3 regions of the Staphylococcus coagulans genome follow, and region 1 is predicted to be linked to each of the others. Evidence: riboswitches for the same ligand, from Rfam matches in the RefSeq annotation. Region 1 holds a riboswitch; each other region holds the start of a gene.
The links. Region 1 has a riboswitch for S-adenosylmethionine ahead of metK (methionine adenosyltransferase). Riboswitches for the same ligand answer to the same signal wherever they lie in the genome.

Region 1 (6,577 bases):
ACCAAAGCTTAGACGTGATAAATAAATCCTCACGCTTTAAGCCATTTTCATCTAAAGCTTCACGAATACCTTCGCCCACTTTTTCTTCATTTTTGTAAATCATCGCCGTATCAATACTACGATAACCATGCTTAATCGCATGCTTAACAGCATCCTTCGCAGAATCATCATTTTCTACACGGAAAACACCTAAGCCTACTTGAGGCATACGATTTCCATTATAAAAAGACTTTTCATTCATACAACATCGCTCCTTTATAATATCCACCTTACATGCTAAACCATTTTCAATCGATGTTAAAGCCATTGAACTTGGGAGCGAGACAGAAATCTATTTGATTTCGTCGTCTCGCCCCGGCAAGGATGACTAGGACTGGGCGTGCTAATAAAGCGAAGTACAGTCCAGTCAGCTGCTGCGCTTTCCTTGTTTTTCGTACTCCTATCATGCGAGACAGAAATCTATTTGATTTCGTCGTCTCGCCCTGGCAAGGATGACTAGGACTGGGCGTGCTAATAAAGCGAAGTACAGTCCAGTCAGCTACTGCGCTTTCCTTGTTTTTCGTACTCCTATCATGCGAGACAGAAATCTATTTGATTTCGTCGTCTCGCCCCGGCAAGGATGACTAGGACTGGGCGTGCTAATAAAGCGAAGTACAGTTCAGTCAGCTACTGCGCTTTCCTTGTTTTTCGTACTCCTATCATGCGAGACGACGAAATCTATTTGATTTCGTCGTCTCGTTTGGTAATCAATTTCATATTTATTTCGACCCATCTATACGACTTCTTACTTCAAACAAACCTCGTTTTTAGCTGTATGGTATATCTAAGAATTTTTGATTCGAATTCAACTCGCCCTTTTGATCATTTAATCCTCTAAAAAACAAAAAAGAGGTCAAGACTTCAATATGTCTTAACCTCTAAATATTAAATGCTTCATCAAATGACAATAGACAACTTAATTAAAAGATTCAATTTCATCCATAATACTTTGAAGCGCATTGACATCGTATTGAATACGACCATGGAAAACAAATTTGTTAAAGAACTCATTCAACTGCTCTGGGCCTACTAAAACTTTTGTTGTTCCTTGTGTTGTAAAGCTTGAGATAGTTACATCGCCTTCACGTTTTGGATTAAAATATAAAATCGTAGTTGGTGTATATTTTAAATCCAATTGACGTTGCAATTGTGTTGCAACTTGCTCAATTTGTTTGATTTGTTGTGTATAGTCTTTGATTGAAAGTGCATTTTGTTCACCATCTTGTTGGTCTAACACAACCATCTGTGGTGTTGATGGATCTAAATCTAATATTTTGAAAACTTGCTCTAACATTGGATTTTCTGAAAATTGATTTTGACTAACGCCTTGGTAAACATGACCTTTTAAAAGTTCAGAATCTATAATATAAAGACCTGTGCGTGTCAAAACGAGATGACTCATACGTGTAATATCCTCTAAATCATTAGTGGGTAAAAAGATATTGGCCATGATATGCATATCTTCTGGTCGAATACGTTTTTCTTTGACTAATCTTTCACGTATTCCAAGTAAACGCATATCTGTCACATATTCACTACTATTTTTTGAAAATAATTTTAAAGCATCAATTTCTCTATTTTTTGAAGAAAGCATTGTTTCATATTCTTCTTTATGTTGCGTGTCCGCTTTTTTCTTTTCAATTCGAACTTTTTCAAGCTCTTCTTCATGTTCGTGAGTCAGTTGATCTTGCTTCGATTGATATTGACTTGCGTAACTTTCTTTAGCTTTCTTTTTACTTTTGAGCGCTACCAAAAACAAAATAAAGAATAATGCTGCAATTACAATAGCAGCAATGAGGCCTATTTCGATTGGACCAAATTGTGTCATTTGCAATACCTTCCTTTTATCTACATTTCTACAGTTATTTCTATTATATTAAATAACTATAAAATTAGCGATAGTTAAAGCAATAAAATTTATTGTAAAGCAGAAACCGCTTCTTTTAATAATTCAATTTTATCTGTTTTTTCCCAAGGTAATTGCACATCATTTCGACCAAAGTGGCCATATGCAGCCGTTTGTTTATAAATTGGACGTTGTAAATCAAGCATTTTAATAATTCCAGCAGGCCGTAAATCAAAGTGATCACGTACTGCTTGAATTAAAGTATCCTCACTGACTCTTCCTGTACCAAATGTATCGATGGCGATAGAAACTGGCTGAGCGACACCAATGGCGTAGGCAAGCTGCACTTCACATTTATCTGCAAGTTGAGCAGCTACAATGTTTTTTGCGACATAGCGCGCTGCATAGGCTGCGGAACGGTCTACTTTTGTAGGATCTTTTCCTGAAAACGCGCCCCCACCATGACATGCATAACCGCCGTAAGTATCAACAATAATTTTACGCCCAGTTAAGCCTGCATCGCCTTGTGGACCACCAATGACAAAACGCCCTGTTGGATTAATGAAAAATTTAGTCTCTTCATCTAATAAGCTTGGGTCTACTGTTGGATAAATAACATACTCTTTAATATCATTTTGAATTTTTTCTAATTCAATTTCTTCGTGATGTTGTGAAGAAACAACGATTGTATCGATACGTTTTGGTTGATTTTGTTCATCATATTCAACAGTCACTTGGACTTTACCATCAGGTCGTAAATAATCTAAAGTTCCATTTTTACGGACTTCTGATAAACGTTTCGATAATTTATGTGACAGGTCAATTGGTAATGGCATGAGTGTATCTGTTTCATTTGTCGCAAAACCGAACATCAAGCCTTGATCGCCAGCACCAGTATTTAACTCTTCGTCATTCATTTCATCACGATATTCCAACGCGCGATCGACACCTTGTGCAATATCAGGTGATTGTTCATCTATCGCTGTTAAAACAGACATTGTTTTATAGTCGTAACCATACTTCGCACGTGTATAACCAATCTCTCTAACTGTTTCGCGTACGACTTTTGGAATATCGACATAAGTAGAAGTAGAAATCTCACCCGCGATTAAGGCCATACCTGTCGTCACTGTCGTCTCACAAGCGACACGTGCATTTTTATCTCCTTTCAAAATTTCATCCAAAATTGCATCAGAAATCTGGTCTGCAATCTTATCAGGATGACCTTCTGTTACTGATTCTGAAGTAAATAAGCGTCTGTTGTATGTCATAATAAACTCCTTTATATAATGGATTACGAACATTCTCTCTCTGAGCTCAATAAAAAAAGAGCCTTTCAACACTATAAAATAGAGTGAAGGCCCTAACGTCCATTCGCTCTTATCGTTCAGACCATATTTGTCTGCAAACGGTTTGGCACCTTTCTTCGTTAAAAGAGGTTGCTGGGTTTCATTGGGTCCATGTCCCTCCACCACTCAGGATAAGAGAATCCGTTAGCACTATATTACATAACTTTTATCAGTCTGTCAATTTCGTACTTCTGCACAAATCATTTCTAAAACCTTTCTTATCTAGAAAGATTTATGATAAATGCATCGATATTCATGGAAGAAAACCACTAAAAAATTGGATATGAACGTGAAGCATTTAAGTTTCCGTTTAAGTTATAGCTGAAATCACTAGCAGAATACGTAAAAATAAATATTTAATCTAAATGCTGTTATTTTTTCTTAAATATAGTAGGGATTATTTCTCTAATATGTTATACTCTTAAATTGTAAAGGCTTACATTCAACAAAATTCGGAGGGGATTAGATCATGTCATTTAATACTAGTGCGTTAGAGGCATTAATCGATAAGCCAAGTTCTCATTTTCAACTTACAACAACAGAACTTTATAACAAAATCTTAAAACGTGATGAAGCAGAGTTAACAGAACTCGGTGCCATCAATGCGAAAACAGGTGAATACACGGGGCGCTCACCTAAAGATAAATTTATTGTAGACAATCCACAGGTGAAAGACGATATCGATTGGGGGGCGATTAATCAACCTATATCAGAAGAAAAATTTCTCAATCTCTACCATAAAGTTATTGATTACTTAAACGACAAAGAAGAATTGTTTGTTTTTAATGGCTACGCAGGAAGTGATTCGAATTCGCAACTTAAATTGACAGTGGTTAATGAATTCGCATGGCATAATTTATTTGCGCAAAATATGTTTATTAAACCGACTTCTAAAGAAGAAGCTTCAAAAATCAAAGCAGATTTTACATTAATTTCTGCACCCCACTTTAAGGCAGATCCAAAAATCGATGGTACACGCTCAGAAACTTTTGTTATCATCTCTTTCAAGCATAAAACGATTTTAATTGGTGGCACAGAATATGCGGGTGAAATGAAAAAATCTGTCTTCTCTGTCATGAACTATTTGTTACCACAACATAATATTATGAGCATGCATTGTTCAGCGAATGTTGGAGATAAAGGCGATGTCGCACTCTTCTTTGGACTCTCTGGAACAGGTAAAACAACATTATCAGCAGACCCAAATCGTAAACTCATTGGTGATGACGAGCACGGTTGGAACGAGAACGGTGTTTTCAATATTGAGGGTGGCTGCTATGCTAAAGCGATTAACTTATCAGCTGAAAAAGAGCCACAAATTTTCAATGCAATCCGATATGGTACTGTACTTGAAAATTTAGTTGTTGATGCACATGGATATATTGACTTTGATGATAATCATTATACTGAAAACACACGCGCGGCTTACCCGATTGACCATATCGATAATGTTGTGCTCCCTTCTAAAGCATCTCATCCAAATACAATTATCTTTTTGACAGCTGATGCATTTGGTGTTTTACCACCAATTTCTAAATTAAATAAAGATCAAGCGATGTATCACTTCTTGAGTGGCTTTACTTCAAAATTAGCGGGTACAGAAAGAGGCATTACTGAACCAGTCCCTTCATTCTCAACTTGTTTCGGTGCACCATTCTTACCTCTTAGAGCTGAAGTTTATGCAAATTTACTCGGTGACCTTATCGATAAACATGCCGTTGATGTTTACCTTGTCAACACTGGTTGGACAGGTGGAAAATATGGTGTAGGTAATCGTATTGAATTAAAATATACAAGAAAAATGGTCAATGATGCGATAAATGGTGCGCTTAAAAATACAGGATTCGAAAAAGATGAAGTTTTTGGATTGTCGATTCCTACTGAAATTGAAGGCGTACCGAGCACAATTCTACAACCTAAAAATGCTTGGTCTGATAAAGAAGCCTATACTGATCAAGCACAACTTCTTGTAGAGCGCTTTAAAGATAACTTCAAAAAATTTGGCGCAAATGCGCAAGATTTAGAACTAAACGGTGGATTCAAATCGAATTAAGAATATGATTGATTTATTTAAGCAATTTCATAATCTTATGTAAGCAAAAAGCGCGCTCAGTTCCATTTAACGGGCGCGCTTTTATATTTGTAATAATGATAAAATTTATTTTTTAATAATCGATAAACTTCATTCATGATTGACTGTCATGTCGAAGCATCCAATCCTGTATGAAAGCTAAAACTTTTTTCATGGCTTGTGGTCTAGGCACGTGACCTTCATCACGTTGATAGAATGTTTCATACCGAGCGCCAACCTGTTCTAAATGTTGTGCCAAATCATATGCTTGATGAATACCTACTTGCCGGTCTTGTGCTCCGTGAATAATTAAAATAGGAGGCGATTCAGCATCAATATCAGGAAGTGGATTTCGATTACGATAGGCTTCTATGTCTTTTTTAGGATGCCCTACCATTCTTCTTAACATACCTCTTAAATCTACACGCTCTTCATACATTAACTTTAAATCCGTAACGCCACCCCAAATAATATAGCTATTGGCTTTAACAGTTTGAAATGTAAGTAAACCTTGAATCCCACCTCTAGAAAATCCAACTAGATGCAGTGACGCGTGCGGATACATATTTTTTAACATCGTTGCGGCAACCACAACATCATTTAAATCTTTACCCGCAAATTCATCAAAACCTTGACTTCCGTTACTTCCTCTATAATACGGCGCAAATACTAAAGTATGTGGGCTTATAAATTGAAGTAATCTTGCTAAACGAACTCGCCCTACTTGTCCTTTACCGCCACGTAAGTAGATCACGATTCTGTTGACATAAGAATGGGGCGCCACGCAAAGCCCTTTAACGTTAAGGTCATCAACACGATACGTCCATTCTTCAACTTTATGTGTTATGAATTCGCCAGGCATTCGTTTAGCTTTGATAAAAGCCAAGTTCTTTCATCCTTTCTACACATGCTAATATCGCAGGATCATTTAATAAATAACTTTTTTCATCATCTTGAATAGTATCTAATGACTTTGTAAGAATAGGTCCATACGTTTCATGATAATAAGTTTTATCTTCAATCTGGTCGACAAATACGACATAAACATCTTTTTTGAAACAATGTGATTGCCCTTGCACCTCGTATTGTGCAATATAATAAAATGTGTCTATCGTTGACCCGGTTTCTTCATATAATTCACGTTGCACAGCCTCTTGACTCGATTCATTAATTTCACGTTTACCGCCTGGAAATTCAATCCCTCTATCTTTATGTCGCGTTAACACAAGATTTTGATTGTAAATTGGTAACGCTAAAACGTGTTCACCATTT
Region 2 (6,577 bases), 1.0 Mb from region 1:
TCGTTTTATTAATGATATAAAATTAGAGTTAGCGTTTAAGATATACGTCTTTATATTTGCTAGAGCGGGACAACGAAATCAAAATGGTTTCTGTCTCGCTCTATTTTTGAGCATGTAAATAGATAAAATGATATTATAACTACTTTTACAACAGTTAAAAAGTCTGAAAATTTTATTTTTTTAAGCACCTTTGTTAAGCCTTTTTAATACAATCGTTAGACTTCGGACACTATGACGTTAGACTAACCTAATAGAGAATTTGATAATCTTGTATTATAATAAGATTAATTTTTTTAGAAGGGATGTGTCATGGTGTCGCATACAACTTTTAAGCAAGGCGTACAAGAATGTATTCCAACTTTGTTAGGCTATGCAGGGATAGGATTTTCCTTTGGTGTGGTCGGTGTTGCTTCTGGTTTTGGTTTACTCGAAATCGTAATGTTATCGATGCTTGTTTATGCCGGAGCTGCTCAGTTTATTATTGTCGCTTTAATGGTTGTTCATACACCAGTTTGGATTATTGTACTGACAACGTTAATCGTAAATAGTCGCATGTTCCTATTGAGTATGACATTAGCAAATAATTTTAAGCAGGAAAGCTTACTTCATAGAGTGGGGGTAGGCGCGCTACTCACTGATGAGACTTTTGCTGTGGCCATTACGCCTCATTCAAAAGATCTTACCATAACGCGCAATTGGATGTATGGACTAAATTTAACAGCCTACTTATTTTGGATTTTTGTCTCTATTTTAGGGGCGTTACTTGGAAACTTTTTTAAAAATCCAGATGCATTTGGTTTAGATTATGCCATTATAGCGATGTTTGTATTTTTAACGATTGCACAATTTGAAGGTATCACCAAGTCAAAGATGCGTACTTATTTGTTATTGATGCTTATTGTCATTGTTATGATGCTATCGCTAAGTATGGTCATGTCTTCCTATTTAGCAATTTTATTCGCGTCTACGATCACTGCGGCAATAGGGATGGTGATTGACCGATGACGCTTTATATCTTATTGGCGATTATAGGTTCGGGAATTGTCACTTTACTTTTACGTATTACACCACTTTTGATGATTTCTCGTGTACAGCTTTCTGATAAAGTTTTAAAATGGCTCACTTTCATTCCAATCACACTTTTCACAGCTTTAGTCATGGATGGTTTAATCCAGCAACATAAAGGTGTGATGGGTTATACATTAAACTGGAACTTTGCCTTAGCCCTTATTCCCACTGTCATTAGTGCTTTTTGGCTCAGAAGTTTAACAATAACAGTTATTGTAGGCATGATAAGTGTCGCATTATTAAGAATAGCCGGATTATTCTAATAATCGTTTGCATGTCGATAATGAATGAGGTATGATAAAAAACAAAATTATACTTATTAAGAGAAGCTGAGGGATTTGGCCCTGTGACGCTTCAGCAACCACTTATTGATAAGTACGGTGCTACAACCAACCATTGCGGATGATAAGTTAACTAGATAGGCTTACAAAGGTTGTATTACCGTTATTGCGGAAATACAACCTTTTTTTGAATTTTAGAGGGAGGGCATACTAAAATGATGAATTATCGAGTTGACACATTAGAGTTAGGCGCTTTTACGACTGAATCTGGAGAAAAAATTGAAAATTTAAAGCTTCAATATGAATATGTAGGCTACCCAGGTCAACCTTTAGTACTTGTTTGTCATGCGTTGACAGGCAATCATTTAACATACGGAACAGAGGAAAATCCAGGGTGGTGGCGTGAGATTATTGACGGTGGTTACATGCCGCTTCATGATTATCAGTTTCTTACTTTTAATGTTATTGGTAGTCCATTCGGTTCTAGCTCACGTGTTACAGATCAAAATTTTCCTCAGCACCTTACAATGCGCGATATTGCCCGTGCGCTTGAAAAAGGAATTGAAGCTTTAGGTTTCCGTAAGATCAATGTACTCATAGGCGGTTCTTTAGGCGGTATGCAAGCACTAGAGCTCCTCTATCGTCATAAATTTGAAGTGGAAAAAGCAGTGATTCTTGCGGCGACTGCAAAGACATCTTCGTATAGCCGTGCATTTAATGAAATTGCGAGACAAGCCATCCATTTAGCAGGTAAAGAAGGGTTAAGTATTGCGCGTCAACTCGGTTTCTTGACGTATCGTTCATCTAAAAGTTATGAAGCCCGTTTTACTCCTGACGAAGTTGTCACATATCAAAAATATCAAGGTGATAAATTTAAAGAACAATTTGACTTACAGTGTTATTTAACATTGCTCGACGTCTTGGATAGCCATGATATTTATAGAGGAAGAGAAAATGTGGACAAGGAGTATCAATCATTGAATACAAAAGTGCTGACACTTGGTTTTACCGATGATTTGTTGTACCCCGATGATCAAGTTGCTGCACTTGGTAAGCACTTTAAATACCATCGTCATTTTTTTGTGCCTGATAATGTTGGTCATGATGGCTTTTTGCTTAATTTTAATGACTGGGCGCCCTATTTATATCATTTCTTAAAAGTTTCGCGCTTTCGACGCTAACTTTAGACGATAATGTTATCTATTTGTTATAATTGCGTAAACTAGAAATACTAGACAATAAGCTGTATTTTAGGGATAATAGCTAAAATATAGCTTTTCTTTGCGTTTGAGGGGGATGTAAAGCTTTGTCATCTCATCAACACAAATTGTATTCATATTACAAAGCTTGTAAAATAGAAGTTATAGAATAAATTAGTTTGGAAGTGGCGTCTTTGTTTTCTAAAATTAAGCCTAAAGAAACCCTAATCGGCACAATAGCCTTATTAGCGGTGGCTTTAGTATTGCATTTTATGCCATGGTCAGTCGTGATTATCGCATGTTTTGCAACCTTACCAGGAATCATATTATGGTACCGTTCCATCCATTCTTTTGGATTGGCTACTTTAATTACGATATTAGTCTCAACATTAACAGGTGACTTGTTTGTAATGACCTTTATGATCATTCTATTAGCATTGAGTGCAGTGATTGCACAATTGCTTAAACAACGTGCCTCAAAAGAACATATTTTGTATGTCGCAACACTTGTGACGAGCATCATTACAATCGGAGCTATCATGATTTTGCAAGGTTTAAAACAATTACCTTATGCACAAGTGTTATTAGAACCTTATCAAAAAATCGTTAATCAAATGATTGAGATGCAAAATTTAGATCAACAGGCAAGAGAGGTTTTAAATAACTCTGTACATCAGTTGGCAGTTCAATTGCCAGCTATGATTGTTGTTACGATTGCAATTTATTTGATCGTTACGTTGATGATTATCTTTCCAATCTTACGTAAATTTAAAATTGCAACGCCTGTTTTTCGTCCATTATATTTATGGCAAATGAAACGTTCTTTATTTATTATTTACGCCATTGCGTTGTTGGTCAGTGTGACAACAGAACCTGCCACAACAATCAATAGTATCGGTATTAATTTTCAAATTGTATTAGGTTTCTTATTAGTCATTCAAGGTTTAAGTTTTATACATTACTTTACGACAATAAAACGAATGCCAGTTGCTGTGTCTGTCATCTTTATTGTGTTAGGTATTATTTTTTATCCAATGACACGTTTGATTGGTTTATTAGATCTTGGTTTAAATTTAAAAAGTATGATTAAAAACGATAAGAGGTGACAAACAAGATGAACCGTCATTCAATGAAGAAAGCACTGATTGTTCCGTTCCTTGTAATTACGATGACAGCATTGATTATTGTAGGTGTGTCCTTTTTCTTTAATCGCTTTTTGGCTTTTATAGCTGCTATCATTGTTTTTGTGATGCTCATCGTCAGTTTGTTCATTTTTAGACGGCTGTATCGCCGCTTTGATCGTTATTTAGATGATTTGAGTGGAAAGGTGTCGCTCGCAAGTGATAGAGCTGCCAAAACGATGCCTATGGGGTTAATCGTATTGGATGAAAATGATCGGATAGAATGGGTCAACCCTTTTATGACCGAACGTTTTGATCGCAATGTGATTTCGGATCCCATTAATGAAATCTATCCTAATATTTTAAAACAGCTTGAAAAAGCAAAAGAGATAGAGATGCAAGATGGCGCATACCATTATCGCGTGAAGTATTCAGAAGATGAAGGGATTTTGTATTTCTTGGATTCAACTGAAGAAGCTGAAATACAACAAGCTTACGATGATCAACAGCCAATTATTGCAACGTTGTTTTTGGATAACTATGATGAGTTAACGCAAAATATGAATGATACACAACGTTCAGAAATCAACTCTATGGTCACTCGTGTGATTAGTCGATGGGCACAGGAACACGATGTCTTTTTCAAAAGATACAGTTCCGATCAATTTATTGCCTATATGAATCGTCGTATTTTACGAGACATTGAAGATACGAAATTTGATATTTTGAGCCAGCTTCGTGAAAAAAGTGTGGGTTATCGCGCACAATTGACACTCAGTATTGGTATTGGGGAAGGCTCTGAAAATTTAATTGACCTTGGAGAATTGTCACAATCTGGTCTAGATTTGGCTTTAGGTCGTGGTGGAGATCAAGTTGCGATTAAAAATATGAACGGGAATGTTCGTTTCTATGGCGGTAAGACTGACCCGATGGAAAAACGGACACGTGTAAGAGCGCGCGTCATTTCTCACGCATTAAAAGATATATTATTAGAAGGCGACAAAGTGATTGTAATGGGTCATAAGCGCCCGGACTTAGATGCCATCGGTGCAGCAATCGGTGTGACACGCTTTGCAATGATGAATAATCTTGATGCCTATATTGTGTTAAATGATTCCGACATCGATCCAACACTTCGCCGTGTGATGGATGAAATTGATGAAAAACCAGAATTAAAAGAACGTTTTATCACATCTGATGATGCGTGGAATATGATGACGTCTAGAACGACTTTAGTCATCGTAGATACGCATAAACCAGAGATGGTGATTGATGAAAATATTTTAAATAAAGCTAATCGTAAAGTCGTAATTGACCACCATCGTCGTGGTGAAAGCTTTATTTCCAATCCTTTACTTATTTATATGGAACCTTACGCAAGTTCGACAGCAGAACTTGTTACAGAGTTACTCGAGTATCAACCGACAGAACAGCGTTTGACGCGACTCGAATCCACAGTGATGTATGCAGGTATTATTGTCGATACACGTAACTTTACATTGCGTACAGGGTCACGTACTTTCGATGCTGCGAGCTATTTACGGGCGCACGGTGCAGACACGATATTAACGCAACATTTCTTAAAAGATGACATAGAAACGTATATCAATCGTTCAGAGTTGATTCGTACTGTGAAACTACAAGAAAATGGCATTGCGATTGCACATGGCTCGGATCAAAAAATTTATCATCCAGTTACAGTTGCACAGGCAGCGGATGAACTGTTAAGTTTAGATGGAGTAGAAGCATCCTATGTTGTAGCAAGACGCGAGGAAAACTTAATTGGTATGTCAGCGCGCTCACTTGGTGAATTCAATGTTCAATTGACGATGGAAGCACTCGGTGGCGGTGGTCATTTAACCAATGCAGCAACACAACTTGAAGGTGTGACTGTAGAGGAAGCCATTGAAAAATTACAACATGTGATCAACGAACAAATGGATAGGAGTGACGAATCATGAAAGTAATTTTCACACAAGATGTTAAAGGTAAAGGTAAGCAAGGAGAAGTTAAAGAGGTGCCAGTTGGTTACGCGAACAACTTCTTAATTAAAAATGGCTATGCAGTAGAAGCAACACCTGGAAACCTTAAACAATTAGATCAAAAGAATAAACGTATCGAAAAAGACAAGCAACAAGAACTTGAAGATGCGAAAGCTTTAAAAGAAAAATTAAGTGAACTTGAAGTCGAAGTTAAAGCGAAATCAGGTGAAGGTGGCAAATTATTCGGTTCTATCAGTACGAAACAAATTGCTGAAGCACTTAAAGCGCAACATGATATTAAATTAGATAAACGAAAAATGGATCTACCTCAAGGTATTCACGCGTTAGGATATACAAATGTGCCAGTTAAACTTCATAAAGAAGTGGAAGGTACAATTCGTGTACACACTGTAGAGCAATAAGCATAGAAAAAGCTGGGACGACAGAGTCACCAGCTTTTTTATATCATATATCTTTATCACGGCATATAACGGACAACCATTGCCGGAATGTAAGGTTTATAATAGAATATGTTAAGATATGTAACAAATATGAGGAGGTCCTCGGCATGGATGAAATGTTTGAACACAATCGAATGCCACACAGTCATGAGGCAGAGCAGTCTGTCTTAGGTGCAATCTTTTTAGATCCAGAATTGATGTCATCGACACAAGAAGTGTTGTTGCCAGAATCTTTTTACCGTGGCGCACATCAACACATTTTCCGTGCCATGATGGGTTTAAACGAAGATGGACAAGATATAGATATTGTGACTGTCCTTGATCGACTAACACAAGAAGGTGTCGTGAATGAAGCGGGTGGACCACAATATCTCGCTGAAATTACAACCAATGTACCGACAACGCGTAATATTCAATATTATACGGATGTCGTTTTTAAAAATGCGATTAAACGTAAGTTGATTC
Region 3 (6,577 bases), 950 kb from region 1:
GGCAACATTGATGTAACACTTAATGTAGAAGTTGTTGAATAAATAAATCTAAATAAAAAAGCGATGGAACAACGGATTTGATTTTCGTGTTTCATCGCTTTTTATATTTCTAATTCATAGGCTAGATACTTTTGATCGTATGTCTTCATTTTAATCATAGCTTTGAACCTTATTTGCACTACCTTCTATCGCTAATCCCTCTTTGATTTTAAATCTTTTCACTATCAGTTGAGTCATCTCACCATAAGCCAAAAATTTAATTCTATTACATTTTAACGAGACAAAGCAATAAAATCATGTCCATTTATATATTAAATATATAAAATCTATAAAACCTAAAATAACATTGAAATTTTAAATGTTATTTACTATGATTGTAATTGAAGAAATTTTTTAAACAAGAAGCGGGAGGTTGCCTATGATTAAAATATTAACCGATAATGATGCCAGCCAATTTAAACAACTCATGACTGAAGCTTACCAGAATGATCCACTCACTTTTTTACACGAATTCAATACTCCTCCTGAAATTACAGATGAAGAAATCCACAATCTTCTCAACACTGAAAATCAAAATACAAATCTCGTTTTCGGTGCTTTTCAAGATGAAACGCTCGTTGGATTTTTACAACTTTACCATAGCCAGCACATCACTAAAAAACACAAAGCCTTTATCCAAAGTTTATATGTCACACCTCAATATCGCGATGAATCGTTAGCCCATCAATTAATCGATGCCTTTATTCAATATGCCAAAAATCACGGCATAGAAAATATTATGGTATCTGTTGCATCAAATAATATTACAGCTAAAGTATTCTTTGACAAAATTGGTTTCGAATTTTTAGGCTTAGAAGAAAAAGCCAGAAAAATCAACAACCATTATATCGAGGAACATTGGCTAATTTACTATACGTGTTAACACATAATCATCTTTTACTCCCTTTCAATCACAATTTATACGTTTTTCCTCAATACACATCATGACTACATTTACAAAGCCAAACTTGAATCATTCATCTCAAAAGCATTATACGAAATCATTATCGATAGTGCGCCATGAAAATAGAAAAAGCATGAATGAGACAGAAATTCTTTTATTTTCATACTCTCATTCATGCTTCTTTTAGTTATTCGTTTGTAGCTACGGTTAAACCAGGATGATTTGTCACTTTATGCTGTTTTAAAATATTATAATAAATGTGTTTAATTTTAGCTTCATTTACATTAGGTTTAGGGTTCTCATAATTTGTTGCTAAAACGACGATATAATGGTCATTAAAATATGTCGTAAAGGTTTGACCATAAAAAATACCATTAATTCGGTTATGGTCAGGATAAGTGTAAAAACCGTAACGATATTTTTCAGGATATCGTGTTGTCATTAACTCATGAAGATAGGGCTTTGTATCTTTTGATGGGAAAACTTTATTCATTTGAAGTTTTCTAACGAGCACCCCCATGTCATGTACTGACATATATAAATTACCTGCTCCATAATATTGATTCAAAAACATAGGCGGTTTAAATACTGGCGCATTTTTATTTAATTGATAGCCTTTCGCCATATCTTCTTTATAACGTGCATCATTGTAAAATGCGCTATGTTTAAGTTGGAAAGGATTGCCAAAATATTTATAGTAATTTTCTGCATAAGTATGATGCGTCACTTCTTCAATCACTTTTGCGAGTACGAGGTAGTTTGCATCATTATAGAAGTGTTTGTGATAATGCTTCGGATCCACGCCTCTTTTTTGAATTGAATCGACAGCCTCGTCTAAATTTAGAATATCTTTAGAACCTTTGTACTTGTATAGACCACTACGATGTAACATCAAGTCTTTCAACGTAATTTTCGGTGTCGTTTCAAAATGAGATAAATATCGATCCACGTCATCATTAATATTAATTTTGTCATCTAATTCTAGTTTTTTAACCATCATTCCTGTTAAAAACTTTTGAGCTGAACCAATCAAGTAAAGAGTATTTGGATTATTCGGTTTCCCGTTCTCTAAATCTTGAAATCCATAGCCTTTGTTCATCTTTAACTTACCATTTTCAAAAACAGCGATAGAACCGTTAAATTGCACATTTTTTAAATACTGGTCAATTTGGTTATAATTCAGATTCTTTTGATCAAGTACCGTTTTTAAGCGGGGAATATAATCCGTATTCTCAACGCTATTTTTCTTTTTCTCTTGCTGACTCGCTTGAAAATTTGTCAGTTCTTGTTCATGCTGCTTTTTAAAATAACGGTATAAACTCAAACTGCCTATTAATATGACTAATGCAACAAAACAAACGAATACGTTCACTAATAATGATTTATTTTTTTTATTCACTCTCGTTTTACTCCTCTTATAATCATTAGACAAGTTCCAGATTTAAACAGCATCGATTGCAGTCATGATAAGTCTGTCTCAATCTAAAACTTGGTATTCGGTCACTGTTCAATAAGAGAAAGTGAATATCTCCCCATCATTGAGCTAGGACTGGACAATATAGAGTTTACCATGAACATAATACTTTGCAAAAATATTTAATAATTTTATTGTCCACTATGATTATTTTACACATTTAAAGCTTTATAAATCCGAAGTATTCATGCTTAAAACACGATAAATTTTAAGGAAGCGCATCGAGTGAATAAACCTAACTTTATATACATTATTATTTCAAAGTATATGCAATAGCATTTTTATCTATTTAAAATAAAAAGGCTGAGACAATTTTTTTCTGCCTCAGCCTTAACCATTTAGTTTCTTGGTTCACCGTGTACAAGGATGCTACTTAATAAGTCAAACACTTTTTTGATAAAACCAAAAATGCCAGCCATTGTTTTCATCTCCTTTTTCTTTAATTACATTTTTATTGTAATGCTTATTTCTAAAAATTTGTTACTTTTTGCGTAAATGGTTTATTTCTATTCCTAAGTGTAATATGTTTTTCTTTATGTTTAATCGTTTAATATTATTTTTATAATAAATTGACTTTATTTTAAAAAATACAACACCATTGTTTAAAATCAGTGCATTGATCATTCTTTTCAAATTTAAGTATGAAGACTTTAACTTCTATTTCAGTTTTTACAATCTTTAATATTTAATATTCATAGTAATTTGATAAGTATAGTTGACTTTTTAAAAGACACCCGCTAAAATACAAAATATATTATTTTCAGAAAATTCATATAAAACTTATCTAGAGAAGCGGAGGGACTGGCCCTATGAAGTTTCGGCAACAGGCTATATGGTACTGTGCCAATTCCAGTAACTGATGCGCATCTTCGTATCGGTTAGAAGATAAGATTACATGGCAATACTTCTTATCTTTAAAGTAAAGAAGTATTGCTTTTTAATTTTTAGGGGGTCTATTTATGTCAAAGAAACAAATACATTTAAACGGTTTTGTCCAACAGTCTCCATCACCGCATTCCATAGGTTTATGGAAACACGAAAAAGATAAAGGGCATCTTCATGGAGATATCGAATATTGGACGCATCTTGCGCAAACACTCGAAAAAGGAAAGTTTGATGCCCTTTTTATGGCTGACGTTTTAGGGACTTATAGTGCCTATGAAAATTCTCATAGGGCTGCCACAAAATATGCAGTTCAATTTCCTGCTTACGATCCGATTGCAGCGATTTCAGCAATGGCAGCAGTTACGAAGCACCTCGGTTTTGCACCTACCGTATCAACAACATATGCAAAGCCTTATCAATTAGCGCGACAACTCTCTACACTAGATCACTTATCTAAAGGACGAATCGGATGGAATGTCGTTACCTCTTATTTAGAAAGTGAGGCTGTCAACTTAGGTCTCACAGAGCGATTACCAAAAGAAACACGCTATGACCGAGCGGATGAATTTTTAGAAGTCACTTACAAATTATGGGAAAAGAGTTGGGATGACCATGCTATCGTCAGAGATATTGACAGCGATACATATACAGATCCTGATAAAGTCAACTTAATTCATCATAAAGGCAAGTTTTTCAATGTTCCAGGTCCTCACCTTGTTGATCCTTCACCACAACGAACACCTGTTATTTTTCAGGCAGGCGCTTCTTCACGAGGGCGTGATTTTGCAGCGAAACATGCAGAAGCTGTCTTTACGACACAACACTCTTTAGATGCTTGTAAAGCTTATGTCGAGGATGTAAGAGCACGCGCAGAAAAATTCGGGCGTGATAAAAACTCATTGTTATTTTTACCGCTTATTATGCCAATTATTGGAGAAACTGAAGAAGCAGCTGAAGAAAAACATCAAGCATTAGTTGAATTGGTCAGTTATGAAGGAACCGCTGCTTTATTGAGTGGACATACCGGTATTGATTTCTCTCAATACGATCCAGATCAATATCTAGAAAGCATTGAAACTGGTGCAATTCAGCATGCTATGGATATGTATACTAAAGACCCAAATCGCAAATGGACGTTGCGAGAAGCGATTAAATTTCATGGCTTAGGGACAGGTCCAGTCCGCTTCGTAGGCACACCTGAAAAGATTGCAGATCAACTGGAAGAGTGGATTCGTGTTGCTGATGTAGACGGATTTAATGTTGCACAAGCCTATTCTCCGGGCACACTTGAAGCGTTTGTTGAAAAAGTGGTTCCAGTCCTTCAAGAAAGAGGCATTTATCGACAAGATTATGAAGGAGAGACACTTCGAGAAAACCTATTTGGTCAAGGTGCAAAATACATTCGTGAAGATCATCCAGCACGTCAACTTTCAAATTAAAAAACTACTGTAATTTTATTTTATAAAGGGAGGGATTATATGAAAATTTCGGTCTCAAAGCTTGGATTTCCACCTTCATTGTTATGGGGCTACGTAGGTGTTTTAATATTTATGATGGGAGAAGGTTTAGAAGCCGCATGGATTAGTCCCTATCTTATTGACCATGGATTGACACTACAACAAGCTGCCTATGTCACTACCTGCTACGGTGTGACCATAGCCATTGCATCATGGTTTTCTGGTGTGTTAGTTGAAATGTTTGGACCACGAAAAGTGATGCTGACAGGTACAGTTATCTATATTATTGGACAAATATTATTTATTAGTTGGGCTTTACCTTCTGAACACTATTTTTTGATGATTATTACCTATAGTGTACGTGGATTTGGCTATCCTTTATTTGCATATGCTTTTCTCGTATGGATCACATATCGCTCACCTCAACACAAATTAGGAACCGCAGTCGGTTGGTTTTGGTTTGTATTTGTAGCAGGAATGTATGTTTTTGGTGCGTATTATTCATCTATTGCTATTAAAGTATTAGGGTATATTGGAACGTTATGGACTGCTTTAATTTGGGTCATTGTGGGTGCCTTGGGTTCTGTTGCAAAGTTGATTTGATAGTATAATTTAAACAAAAAGGAGTCTTCTGTATGAACTATTTCAGATATAAACAATTCGATAAAGATGTCATCACTGTAGCCGTTGGCTATTACCTAAGATACTCATTGAGTTATCGTGATATATCTGAAATATTAAGAGAACGTGGTGTCAATGTTCATCATTCAACAGTCTATCGTTGGGTTCAAGAATATGCACCGATTTTGTATCAGATTTGGAAGAAAAAGCATAAAAAAGCTTATTATAAATGGCGTGCCGATGAGACATATATCAAAATTAAGGGCAAATGGTGCTATTTATATCGTGCGATTGATGCAGACGGCCATACATTAGATATTTGGTTGCGTAAGCAACGAGATAATCATGCGGCATATGCGTTTATTAAGCGTCTTATCAAGCAATTTGGCAAACCCCAAATGATAATTACAGATCAAGCACCGTCAACGAAGGTCGCAATGTCTAAACTAATCAAAGATTTTAAGCTTAACCCGAACTGTCATTGTACCTCTAAATATTTAAATAATCTCATTGAACAAGATCATTGTCATATCAAAGTAAGGAAAATAAGTTATCAAACTATCAATACGGCAAAGAATACGATCAAAGGCATTGAATGTATTTACGGACTATATAAAAAGAACCGCAGATCTCTTCAAATCTACGGGTTTTCGCCATGCCGTGAAATTAGCATCATGCCAGCAAGTTAATACGAAGTATTATTTTAAACATGAGTCTAGAGATTTATTTTTTAGCTTTGCAACAGAACCAGAATGTTTCAGCGTCAACAAATAAATTTCATTTTTGAGAAATAAATTCGTAAAATGCGTTACAAATATGAGAATAAACTTATATAATAAGTCTGTAAAATACAAATAAGGAGAAAAAATATGACTAACTTCTCAGACAACCTTAGTAAATTAAGAAAATCACGTAACCTATCATTGAAAGAATTGAGTGACAGACTTAATGCAAAATATGAAGTTAAATTTTCGAAAGCATCAATTGATAGATGGGAAAAAGGGATTACTAGCCCTTCAATGGAACATGCTAGCGCATTATCAGATTATTTTAATGTATCCTTAGATGAGTTAAGTGGTAGAAAGAAAATGAAAGTAGAAGAGCCTCAAACTTTAGCAGCTTATTTAGAAGGTGAATTAAAGCAAGAGGATATCGACTATATCATGTCTTTAGTCGAAAGATTTAAAAACGAAGATA

Region 2: linked by a shared signal. The riboswitch ahead of metX (homoserine O-acetyltransferase MetX) and the one ahead of metK (methionine adenosyltransferase) in region 1 are both predicted to bind S-adenosylmethionine.
Region 3: linked by a shared signal. The riboswitch ahead of KM149_RS09640 (LLM class flavin-dependent oxidoreductase) and the one ahead of metK (methionine adenosyltransferase) in region 1 are both predicted to bind S-adenosylmethionine.

Annotation. Positions count from the first base shown of each region.
Region 1 is NZ_CP092966.1:1,072,019-1,078,595, reverse strand. Features, by position in the region: gene KM149_RS05095 (aldo/keto reductase) at 1-241, opposite strand, end outside; gene KM149_RS05090 (NERD domain-containing protein) at 956-1,867, opposite strand; gene metK (methionine adenosyltransferase) at 1,957-3,156, opposite strand; SAM riboswitch class I at 3,263-3,372, opposite strand; gene pckA (phosphoenolpyruvate carboxykinase (ATP)) at 3,704-5,287, shown strand; gene KM149_RS05075 (alpha/beta hydrolase family protein) at 5,421-6,191, opposite strand; gene ytkD (RNA deprotection pyrophosphohydrolase) at 6,172-6,577, opposite strand, start outside.
Region 2 is NZ_CP092966.1:43,665-50,241, forward strand. Features, by position in the region: gene KM149_RS00215 (AzlC family ABC transporter permease) at 310-1,005, shown strand; gene KM149_RS00220 (AzlD domain-containing protein) at 1,002-1,331, shown strand; SAM riboswitch class I at 1,382-1,480, shown strand; gene metX (homoserine O-acetyltransferase MetX) at 1,565-2,530, shown strand; gene KM149_RS00230 (DUF2232 domain-containing protein) at 2,734-3,654, shown strand; gene KM149_RS00235 (DHH family phosphoesterase) at 3,663-5,630, shown strand; gene rplI (50S ribosomal protein L9) at 5,627-6,073, shown strand; gene dnaB (replicative DNA helicase) at 6,220-6,577, shown strand, end outside.
Region 3 is NZ_CP092966.1:2,024,346-2,030,922, forward strand. Features, by position in the region: gene KM149_RS09625 (organic hydroperoxide resistance protein) at 1-42, shown strand, start outside; gene KM149_RS09630 (GNAT family N-acetyltransferase) at 419-922, shown strand; gene KM149_RS09635 (serine hydrolase domain-containing protein) at 1,131-2,342, opposite strand; SAM riboswitch class I at 3,195-3,309, shown strand; gene KM149_RS09640 (LLM class flavin-dependent oxidoreductase) at 3,377-4,741, shown strand; gene KM149_RS09645 (MFS transporter) at 4,781-5,362, shown strand; gene KM149_RS09650 (IS6 family transposase) at 5,395-6,069, shown strand; gene KM149_RS09655 (helix-turn-helix domain-containing protein) at 6,250-6,577, shown strand, end outside.